3 regions of the Bradyrhizobium sp. USDA 4369 genome follow, and region 2 is predicted to be linked to each of the others. Evidence: predicted binding sites of a transcription regulator. Region 2 holds the regulator's gene; each other region holds the start of a gene.
The links. Region 2 encodes LexA, which represses DNA repair genes until DNA is damaged. Its sites were predicted from a motif close to TGTTCNNNNTGTGTTCNG; they were not measured.

Region 1 (3,476 bases), 3.4 Mb from region 2:
GGTGCCGTCGGCGGTCAGCACGAGATGCTCGTCCGGCGCATTGGACAGCTTCTCGGCCCGGGCCTCGATCTCGCCAGCCAACGCCTTCTGGGCGGCAGCCTGCAGGGCCTTGGCTTCAGAGCCAGCCTCAGCGGCGTCGGGCGCGAAGGTGAATCCATCGAGGCGGCCGATCGTGTGCCCTTCAACGATCACTTCGCCGGTCTTGCCGATTTCCGTATTCAAAACACTGTTCTCCCGCAGGCGCCGCATCAATACACTGGTACGACGATCAACGAAACGCTCCGTGAGCCGTTCATGAAGGGCGTCTGACAATTTATTTTCAAGTTCGCGGGTAATCCCCTGCCAATAGTCGGGATCACGCAGCCAATCCGGTCGGTTCGCGACGAAGGTCCAGGTGCGAATTTGTGCAATCCGGCCCGACAAGGTGTCGATGTCGCCGTCGACACGGTCGGCCTGATCAACCTGCGCGGCATACCAAGCATCGGGAATCCGCCCTTTCTGCATCAGAAACCCGTAAAGCGTGGTCACGAGCTCGGCATGAGCCGCCGGCGACAGCCGGCGATAATCCGGGATCTGGCAGGCCTCCCACAGACGCTCGACGGCCGCCGCGCCATGGGCCATATCGCGCACCTCGGCGTCGCGCGCGGCGTGATCGAGCACGCGCAGATCCTCCGCGATCGGCGCCCGTGTCAGCGCCTCATGCGCAGGCGCCAGTGCCAGCGACACCTGCAGCGCGCTCAGGGACGCGAAATCGAGCCTCGAATTGCGCCATTGCAGGACCTTCACGGAATCGAAAGTATGGTTCTGCAGCGCGTTGACCAGCTCCGGCTCAAACGGCGCACAACGCCCAGTGGTGCCGAAGGTGCCGTTACGCGTTGCGCGGCCCGCACGCCCCGCGATCTGAGCAAACTCCGACGGGTTGAGCCGACGGAACTGATAGCCGTCATATTTGCGGTCGGAGGCAAAAGCGACGTGGTCGACATCGAGATTGAGACCCATGCCGATGGCGTCGGTGGCGACGAGATAGTCGACGTCGCCGTTCTGGAACATCTCCACCTGCGCGTTGCGCGTTCGCGGCGATAGCGAGCCCAGCACAACCGCGGCGCCGCCATGCTGGCGCCGGATCAGTTCGGCGATCGCGTAGACCTCGTCGGCGGAAAAGGCCACGATCGCGGTCCGGCGCGGCTGCCGCGTGATCTTGCGGTCGCCGGCGAATTCGAGCTGCGACAAGCGCGGCCGCGTCACCATCGAGGCCCCGGGCAGCAGCCGCTCGATGATCGGACGCATCGTCGCAGCGCCGAGCAGCAGTGTTTCGTCGCGACCCCGGCGGTTGAGAATGCGATCGGTGAAGACGTGGCCGCGCTCGAGATCGGCGGCGATCTGGATCTCGTCGACCGCGAGAAACGAGACATCGAGATCGCGCGGCATCGCCTCGACCGTCGAGACCCAATAGCGCGGAGTCTTCGGCTTGATCTTCTCCTCGCCGGTGATCAGCGCCACCGCCTCACTGCCGACCCGGGCGGCAACCTTGTTGTAGACCTCGCGCGCAAGCAGCCGCAGCGGAAGGCCGATGATCCCTGAGGAATGCGCGAGCATGCGCTCGATCGCCAGATGCGTCTTGCCGGTGTTGGTCGGGCCGAGCACGGCGGTGACGCCGTTGCCGGCAACGCGATCGGGCGTGCGCTCGAAAGGCGAGGCAGCCGAAGAAGACGAAAAAGCCATTCGTTAAATTTGGGTCTCGGGCCGGCGTTGCAGGCGCGCGGGTCAGGCGCGATGGGTGCTGAATTTGTCGGGGTTCTGAAGCGGCTGCGATCCTCGCCCTTGTCTCACATTGTGACGCATATAGTGACGCCGCTTAAGCTTCGGAACGCCTTGAGAACGAATCACGAAGGAATCGCTGACTCCATCGTCTTTCCGGCTTCGTTCACCGCAACATCTCGCGCTCTGCGTTGACCACTCCACTAGATCAAGCTTTTGGCCGGTCCACAAGCAACGCTTTCGCCATGGAACCGCCACGCATGGCCACGGAGTCTGAGTCGAATCAGGATCAGGGAAGAGTCAAACGGATTCGCGCAAGAAGACGATGACGCGACACTGTACGCCAAGCGCTTGGCCGCGCATGGCAGCTCACAGCACCGCCGTCGGCGCGGAGGCTTCTGCTGCTACTGCGTCTTGGCGACGTGCGGTGTGGCCTGGGTGATGAAGGACGTGGCCTCCAGCATCGCGGTTCCCAGCGGCGTCGGGATCACCATCTTGAACGGCACCAGGACGCGGGTGCCCGCGATCGGCACGAAGAAGATCTCCATGTTGCGGGCCTGGGCCAGATATTTGATCACGGGACGATCAGGGATGTAGCCTGCCACCGGCGTGAAATAGATCGCGCAGACCAGCGCCGGACCGCGATAGCCCTTGTCGGCCTTCACGTTCTCCATGCGCTTGTAATCGAGCTTGAGCTCGTAGCGCATGCGTCCATCGAACACCGGCGCCGCCCCGCGGCAGGAATCCGGCGACAGCAGCTCGCCATTGCCGGGCACGCGCACCAGCGAGGCCGTCATGGGATCGAGCACGCCGCGCTTATGCGCATCCGTCACCGGAATACGGTCGGGATCGACCGGCGGCGTCGGCTCGATGGCGAAATCCTTTACATTCCCGTTCTGCAGATTGATGTGGATCTGCTCGGACTTCTTCCCCGTGGTGGTCGAGGCCTGGTAGCTCTGGCCGACCAGCGCACCATTGACCACACGTCCCTGGACCGCGCCGGTGCCGGCGCCTTGCGAGAAGCTTTTGAGCAGCCCGGCGGTGCCGCCCTGGGCCGAAGCTCCATATTGCTCGTCGCCGATCTCGACCGCCCAGGTGCCCTTGCCGACAGGGATACCGGCGAGCGAAGCCTCATATTGCGCATCGAGCCGGGCCTGCGCCTGGGCGTTCTGCGCCAGCAGCAGCAGGCCGAGGGCGGAACCGGCCGCGACCAGCCGACAGGAGAGGAATGAGGAAGCCGAAATGATGCTCACGTGAGGGATGATCCTGCCGATCCACCTGCCTGTGCGCCGGATCACCCCGGCACGTCGTCCTTGCTACTTAAGCCAAAAACGCCTTCAAACAACGCGAACCATTCGACAATTGCGGCTTGTCCAGCGCTTTGCGCTCCAACCGCTCGCCACAACCGCGCCCATACACCTGCCAGAGGCTGGGCTTGCGCCTTGCCCGCCGGCGCCTGCCTTGCCGCGTCGCCCTGCTCGCACCGGGATCCGATCCATCGCCCGCGAATACGCCCTTTATATGGTCTAAACTGCCCCCTATACCATTGATTGTACGCCCGCTTTTCGATCCGCTGGCGTTCGCGCCCGGCCGCGGCTTCATCCCGTGCGGCGTGCGGCGAGGATCCCTCGATCGGCGGGCCGCAGCCATCGTGTTTCGCTGCGGCCTTCAAAACCTTGACGAAAAGCCGCATCCCCCCTATAGGACCGCATCTCCCA
Region 2 (3,476 bases):
ATCGTGACGTCGCGTGCTGCGCCGGCGTCCTGCGCAGCCGCCGCGATCGATCGCCAGCGCCTGCAGCAGCAGGGCGCCTTGATGCTGGCGACGCAGGGGGCGGGATTTGCTGTCACACCGGCGCGCGCCGTCGGCACCAGCCGGCCATGGTGGCCCGCCGCCGAGACTGGCGCGTTCGAACCGGTGCTGACGCCGCGTGCGTCCACGCCACGCGTTCAGGACGCGACACCGCCCGAGGCGGAGCAGGGGACGGAGGATTAGGTCATTCACGACCTGCGAGGGTGGGCCGTTCACCCACGCAATCATCTCAAATGGAACGCCAACATCATGAGACGCTCCGCAGACTCACAAGATGCCCGCCGAGCGCCCCATGTTCGTTACCAGATATTCGTTACCAGAGACCGCCAAGCGGCGGCCGCCGGTTGTTGCCAAAACCCAAAACGAGGAGCTGCCGCGCCGCGTCGGTGCGATCCGTAGAACAGACTTGGCGAATCCAGACCCGGCGAATCCAGACGCGCCTAACGAGGGTGGACTTGCCAAGGAAACGCAGCGGGGGCCGAGCAGTACGATCAGGTGATGCTGATACGGCGAATCGTCGGGCTCTCTGTCGCCGGAAGCTCCTCCGCAACATCCGGGCGTCGATCGGCTGATGGCTTGGTGACCGGCAGCTGCAGCACGGTCACGCGCTGGCCCTCGCACAGCTGGGTCACAAGCACATGGCGCCCGTCGGCGAACTCGACAGCGTCGTGATGGCGATCGGGAATGTGCTTCTCGATGGTGTTGAACTTGGCCACGCGCTCTCGGATCGTGCGGGTCCACAGCCAGCGGCTGTCGTAGCGGACGTCCTCGGCGAACGCGAGCTCGGTGCCGGGGAGCATGCAGACCGCGACGTTGGGCTCGCTTTCCAAGGCGAAGCCACGGGTCGCGGTGCCGCGGAAAGTCGTCGATATCAGCGTCTCGCCGACCTTGGCGGGACGGGAGGCAACGGCATGGAGGCTGTAGTCACACATCGGATCGCTCCTCGTTCAGAGATAGCCGACCCACGCTCCCCCCGGACAGGCGCAGGCCTCTATCAGAGTGGACATCAAGGAGGATGTTAGCGCGCGCTTCGCGGCATTTCTGCGCTGATCTGCACGGCCTCTGCCTGCGCGCGATCACAAGCGTTTGAGCACGCGTTCGAGTCTACCGCGTTGCACATCATGAGGTGCATTGGCAGAGGGCGTGATTGCTTGCCGCCAGCGGCCGCTGTCGCGCGACGCACCGCTTCAAGAGGCGGCCGCCGCATCGTCCCGATGGCGGAGCTCACTCACGCCACCGGTCAGTGCTGAGGTTCGCTGATGGTGATGACCGCTGAGCTTGTCGGCGTCCGTATCCGCGCAGCGTCTCCGCGATCAGTATTTGCGATAGAGGCCAACCAGCTTGCCCTGGATCTTCACCCGGTTGGGCGGCAGGATGCGCACCTCGTAAGCGGTGTTGGCGGGCTCCAGCGCGATCGAGGCGCCGCGGCGCCGGAAGCGCTTCAGCGTCGCTTCCTCGTCGTCGATCAGCGCCACCACGATGTCGCCGGTGTCGGCGGTCTCGTTGCGCTGGATCAGCGCCATGTCGCCGTCGAGGATACCGGCATCGACCATCGAATCGCCGCGCACTTCGAGGGCGTAATGATCGCCATTGCCGAGCATGTCGGCGGGAACGCTGATCGTATGGCTGCGGGTCTGCAGCGCCTCGATCGGGGTACCGGCGGCAATCCGGCCCATGACCGGCACCGCGACGGGCCGCTCGCCGTCGTCGAGCGCGGGCGTGGAGGTTCTCACCTTGCCGAGATTCCCCTCGATGACCGACGGCGTGAAACCGCGGCGGTTGCTGGCCGCCTGCGACAGCTCCGGAAGCTTGATCACCTCGATCGCGCGGGCGCGATTGGGCAACCGACGGATGAAGCCGCGCTCCTCCAGCGCCGTGATCAAGCGATGGATACCGGACTTCGAGCGCAGGTCGAGCGCATCTTTCATCTCGTCGAAGGACGGCGGCACTCCGGCTTCTTTGAGCCGTTCATTGATGAACCGCAGAAGTTCGTACTGTTTGCGCGTCAGCATCTCGACCTGGTCCCCAGTTGGTGTCGTCCGAGTCCCGTGCCGTGCTCCGACGACCAGCGTTCGAGAGCGAAGGGGAATCGGACGATCGCGTTCGCCCGCAACATACTAAAAACAAATCATGAACGGACACTATATGTTCGATGTGTGTTCCGCAATCCCAAAAATATGGTGAACGGACCGGGATTTGCCGGGGAAATCGGCTCAGAGCGGCAGGCGCAGGATCTCGCATGGGCTTCCGGCCGGTGCCCTCGGCGCGAACGCCGGGCGGATCACCAGCGCCTGCGACAGCGCGAGATTCCCGAGCAGCGAGGAATCCTGCTGCGTCACGGGGGTTGCGATCAGCATGCCGTCGGCGCGCTTGTCGAGCTGTGCCCGCAGATAGTCCTCACGCGAATCGTTGGCGCCGAGGTCGCGGCCGAGCAGGGCGGTCTCGCGCGGCAGCTGCGCCTCCCGGCCGATCAGGCTGCGAATCAGCGGCACCAGAAACAGGATCGCGCAGACATAGGACGACACCGGATTGCCCGGCAGACCAATGACGCGCATGCCGGCGAGGCGGCCGTGCATCATCGGCTTGCCCGGGCGCATCGCGATCTTCCAGAACGCCATCTCGACACCCTCGGCCTCGAGCGCCTGCTTGACCAGGTCATGATCGCCGACCGATGCGCCGCCGGTCGTGACGAGAATGTCGGCCGCGGCCTCGCGCGCGCGGCGAATGCCGGCGACGGTCGCTTCGAGCGTATCGGCGGCAATGCCGAGATCGATGGCTTCGGCGCCTTCACTGCGTACCAGCGCGCGCAGCGCGTAGCCGTTGGAATAGACGATCTGGCCGGGCCCGGGCGAGGATCCGGGCATCACCAGTTCGTCGCCGGTCGCGAGCAGCGCCACCTTCGGCCGCCGCCGCACCGGCAGCATCGGATGGTTCATGCTGGCGGCGAGCGACAGATCGCGGTCGCTGAGACAGCGCCCGGCCTGCAGCAGCACCATGCCCTGGTGGAAGTCCACGCCGGCGGGTCGGATGTGCCGGCCCTTGATCGCCGGCTCCGTGATCACGACGTGGCCATCCTCGGCGATCGTGTCCTCCTGGATCACGACTGCATCGGCCCCCTCCGGCACCACGCCGCCGGTGAAGATGCGGGCGGTTTCGCCGGGCCCCACGACGCGGTCGAACGGCCGTCCCGCCGCGACCTCGCCGATGACTTTCAATCGCACCTTGGGCTTGTCGGCGTCGGCCGCGCGCAGGGCATAGCCGTCCATCGCCGACATCGCCTCAGGCGGCTGGGTCCGCAGCGCCGCGAGGTCGCGGGCGAGCACTCGGTGAAACGCGGCGTCCAGCCCCACCATCTCCTCGGCCAGGGGCTCGGCGCCGGCGAGCACCGCAGACAACGC
Region 3 (3,476 bases), 3.2 Mb from region 2:
GCCGGGAAATGGCGACAGGCCGTGGATGTGGCGCAGCACCGCGCGGGCAGGCTTGGTCCAGTCGATCCGCGCTTCCGCCTTCTCGATCTTCGCTGCGTAGGTGACGCCCGCCTCGGCCTGCTTCGTCAGCGTCAGGCCGCCGCGCTCCAGCGCGGCCAGGGCGCGCACCATCAGGTCGGCGCCGATCCGCGCCAGCTGGTCGTGCAGGTCGGACGCGGTCATCGCATCGGTGATCGGCAGGCGCTCGGCCATCGCGACGTCGCCGGTGTCGAGCCCGACATCCATTTTCATCACCATGACCCCGGTCTCGGCGTCACCAGCCATGATGGCGCGGTTGATCGGCGCGGCGCCACGCCAGCGCGGCAGCAGCGAGGCATGGAGGTTGTAGCAGCCGAGCTTGGGCGCATCGAGAATCGCCTGCGGCAGGATCATGCCATAGGCCACGACCACGGCTGCATCCGCCTGATGGGCGCGAAACGCGGTCAGGGCCTCCTCGGTCTTCAGCGTCTTCGGCGTGAACACGGGAATGCCGAGCCGTCGCGCCTCGGTCTCGATCGGCGTCGGCACCAGAGCCAGGCCGCGACGGCCGCCGGGCTTCGGCGCGCGCGTATACACGGCCGCGATCTCGTGGCCGTGGCCGGCGAGCTCGAGCAGGGTGGGCACGGCGAAATCCGGCGTGCCCATGAAGATCAGGCGAAGGGGCATCGGGTGGAAGATCCTGCATTGCCGAATCCTCCGCGTCATGGCCGGGCTTGTCCCGGCCATCCACGTCTGAACGCCAACGCGAGAGGCAAGACGTGGATGCCCGGGTCAAGCCCGGGCATGACGGAGGACAGAGTTCGTCGATCACTCGCCCGCGCGTTTGGCGGCCTTGGTGAACTTCTTCAGAACGCGGTCGCGCTTGAGCTTCGACAGATAGTCGATGAACAGCACGCCGTTGAGATGGTCGATCTCGTGCTGGATGCAGGTGGCGTAGAGTCCCTCGGCATCCTCCTCGCGCAGCACGCCGTCGAGATCGGTGAAGCGGACGCGGACCCGCGCCGGCCGCTCGACCTCCTCGTAATATTCGGGGATCGACAGGCAGCCTTCCTCATAGATCGAAAGCTCGTCGGACCTGGCGATGATCTCGGGATTGATGAAGACCCGCGGCTCGCGCTTGGTCTCGCCGCCGGCATCCGGCTTGGCCAGATCCATGGTGATGACGCGGACCGGCTGCGCAACCTGGATGGCTGCGAGCCCGATGCCGGGGGCGTCGTACATCGTCTGGAACATGTCGTCGACCAACTGCCGGATCTCCGGCGTGACCTTCTCGACAGGCTTGGAGACCAGCCGCAACTGCTTGTCCGGCAGGATGATGATTTCTCGTAGGGACATGGCGCGCGATTTAAGCCCCGGAACAGGCCCGGTCAATGTGACGGCGCGGGGTTAAGACATCGCTAACCATGAATTTCAACGTCTGGTTAACCATACGTCTTAAGCCGATCTTAACCACGAATGTTCTCTCTTCGTTCGCGAGCTAGTGCGAATCGGATAGATGGGGGTGATGACCGCCAGCCAATCGCTCAATCCTGTCATCGTGATGATCGGCGACCTTCCGCTGCGCGCCAGTGACGCGCTGATCGGATTTGGCGTGCTGGTGCTGCTGCTGCTCGTGATGATCGTGGCAGCCGTCGCCCGGTCCAGCCGCCGCGGCGCCGAGCTTGCCGCACAGCAGGCGATTCGCACCGATGAGCTCGAACAACGGTTCGGCGAGATGATCCGGGTCCAGAGCGAAGCGTCCGGCCGGGTCGATGCCATGGCGCAACTGCTCGCCGGCCGGCAGGTGGACCTGGCCCGCAGCGTCAACGAGCGCCTCGATGCCGTCACCCATCGCGTCGGCCAGTCGATGGAGCAGAGCACACGCCACACCATGGATTCCTTGCGCGTGCTGCATGAGCGGCTCGGCATCATCGACAATGCCCATCGCGACCTCAGCGAGCTGACCACGCAGGTGTCCACATTGCGCGACGTGCTCGCCAACAAGCAGTCGCGCGGCGCCTTCGGCCAGGCGCGCATGGAGGCGATCGTGCAGGACGGGCTGCCCAAGGGCAGCTACGCCTTCCAATACACGCTCGCCAGCGGCAGGCGGCCGGACTGCGTCGTGTTCCTGCCCGATGCGCGCCCGCTGTGCATCGATGCCAAGTTTCCGTTGGAAGCCGTCACGGCGCTGCATGATGCAGAGACGGAGGAGGAGAAGCGCGCCGCCGCCCAGCGCCTGCGCAGCGACGTGCTGCGGCATGTCAACGACATTGCCGAGAAGTATCTCGTCGTCGGCGAGACGCAGGACACGGCGCTGATGTTCGTGCCCTCGGAGTCGGTCTATGCCGAGATCCATGACGGCTTCGACGACGTGATCCAGAAGGCCTATCGCGCCCGCGTGGTGCTGGTGTCGCCGTCGCTGCTGATGCTGGCGATCCAGGTGATGCAGCAGATTATGAAGGATGCGCGCATCCGCGATGCCGCCGACCAGATCCGCAACGAGGTGATCCATCTCGGCGACGATCTCGGCCGCCTGCGCGAGCGCGTGCTCAAGCTGCAGAAGCATTTTGGCGATGTCGGCGAGGACATCCGCCAGATCCTGATCTCCGCCGACAAGATCGAGAAGCGCGCCGCCCGCATCGAGGAGCTGGATTTCAGCAAGCAGGATGCGCCGGTAGAGTCGCCGCGGATTGCGCCTGCTGGAGGAACGACGCCGGATCTGTTTCCGCTGGCGGGGCGCATGCAGGCGGGCGAGTGATGATGGGCTGCATCTGTTGCGCGAGACGGCAATCCAGACAAGATTGTCACGTGTCCGCTGTGTCTCCGGGCTAAATACTTGACCGGGCGATCCAGTATTCCAGAGACGTCCGATGGGCACCCGCCCTTACTACGTTTACATCCTCGCCAGCCACATCGGAGGCACGCTGTACATCGGCGTCACCAATGACCTGGTACGGCGAGTAGCCGAACACAGATCGAAGGCCTCCGACAGCTTCACCAAACGCTACAGTGTGACCCGGCTTGTCTACTTCGAAGTCTTCGAACAGATCGAGCAAGCGATTCATCGTGAGAAGCGACTCAAGAAGTGGCAGCGGGCCTGGAAGATTTCGTTGATTGAGAAGGACAATCCGAACTGAATTGATCTCTATCCGGAGATTGCGGGAAGCGATGGATAGGCCTCTGGAATACTGGATCGCCTGGTCAAGCCGGGCGATGACGGCTTTACTTGTGGCTCCGCCGAAATCTGCTACCAACACTCGATGGTTGCTCCTGAAGTCACATCCAAATCGGTAGCTGCTGCGCCAAATGAACCCACCTGGCGCGAGAGCGTGGCCGTGTACCTGCAGCCGCGCGTGCTGGTCGTGCTGTTCCTGGGCTTTTCCTCGGGCCTGCCGCTGGCGTTGTCCGGCTCGACCCTGCAGATCTGGATGCGCGAGCTCGGCGTCGACCTCGGCACG

Region 1: the regulator LexA is predicted to act here: its motif matches at 1,864-1,881, upstream of ACVIJ6_RS12870 (helicase-related protein).
Region 3: the regulator LexA is predicted to act here: its motif matches at 1,496-1,513, upstream of ACVIJ6_RS13930 (DNA recombination protein RmuC).

What each region holds. Positions count from the first base shown of each region.
Region 1 covers NZ_JBSRYH010000001.1:2,838,016-2,841,491, reverse strand. The annotation lists gene ACVIJ6_RS12870 (helicase-related protein) at 1-1,722, opposite strand, end outside; gene ACVIJ6_RS12865 (DUF3108 domain-containing protein) at 2,163-3,011, opposite strand.
Region 2 covers NZ_JBSRYH010000001.1:6,231,995-6,235,470, forward strand. The annotation lists gene ACVIJ6_RS28295 (ComEC/Rec2 family competence protein) at 1-261, shown strand, start outside; gene ACVIJ6_RS28300 (hypothetical protein) at 570-1,010, opposite strand; gene lexA (transcriptional repressor LexA) at 1,392-2,090, opposite strand; gene ACVIJ6_RS28310 (molybdopterin molybdotransferase MoeA) at 2,292-3,476, opposite strand, start outside.
Region 3 covers NZ_JBSRYH010000001.1:3,071,777-3,075,252, reverse strand. The annotation lists gene fmt (methionyl-tRNA formyltransferase) at 1-705, opposite strand, end outside; gene def (peptide deformylase) at 847-1,374, opposite strand; gene ACVIJ6_RS13930 (DNA recombination protein RmuC) at 1,544-2,776, shown strand; gene ACVIJ6_RS13925 (GIY-YIG nuclease family protein) at 2,889-3,155, shown strand; gene ACVIJ6_RS13920 (AmpG family muropeptide MFS transporter) at 3,279-3,476, shown strand, end outside.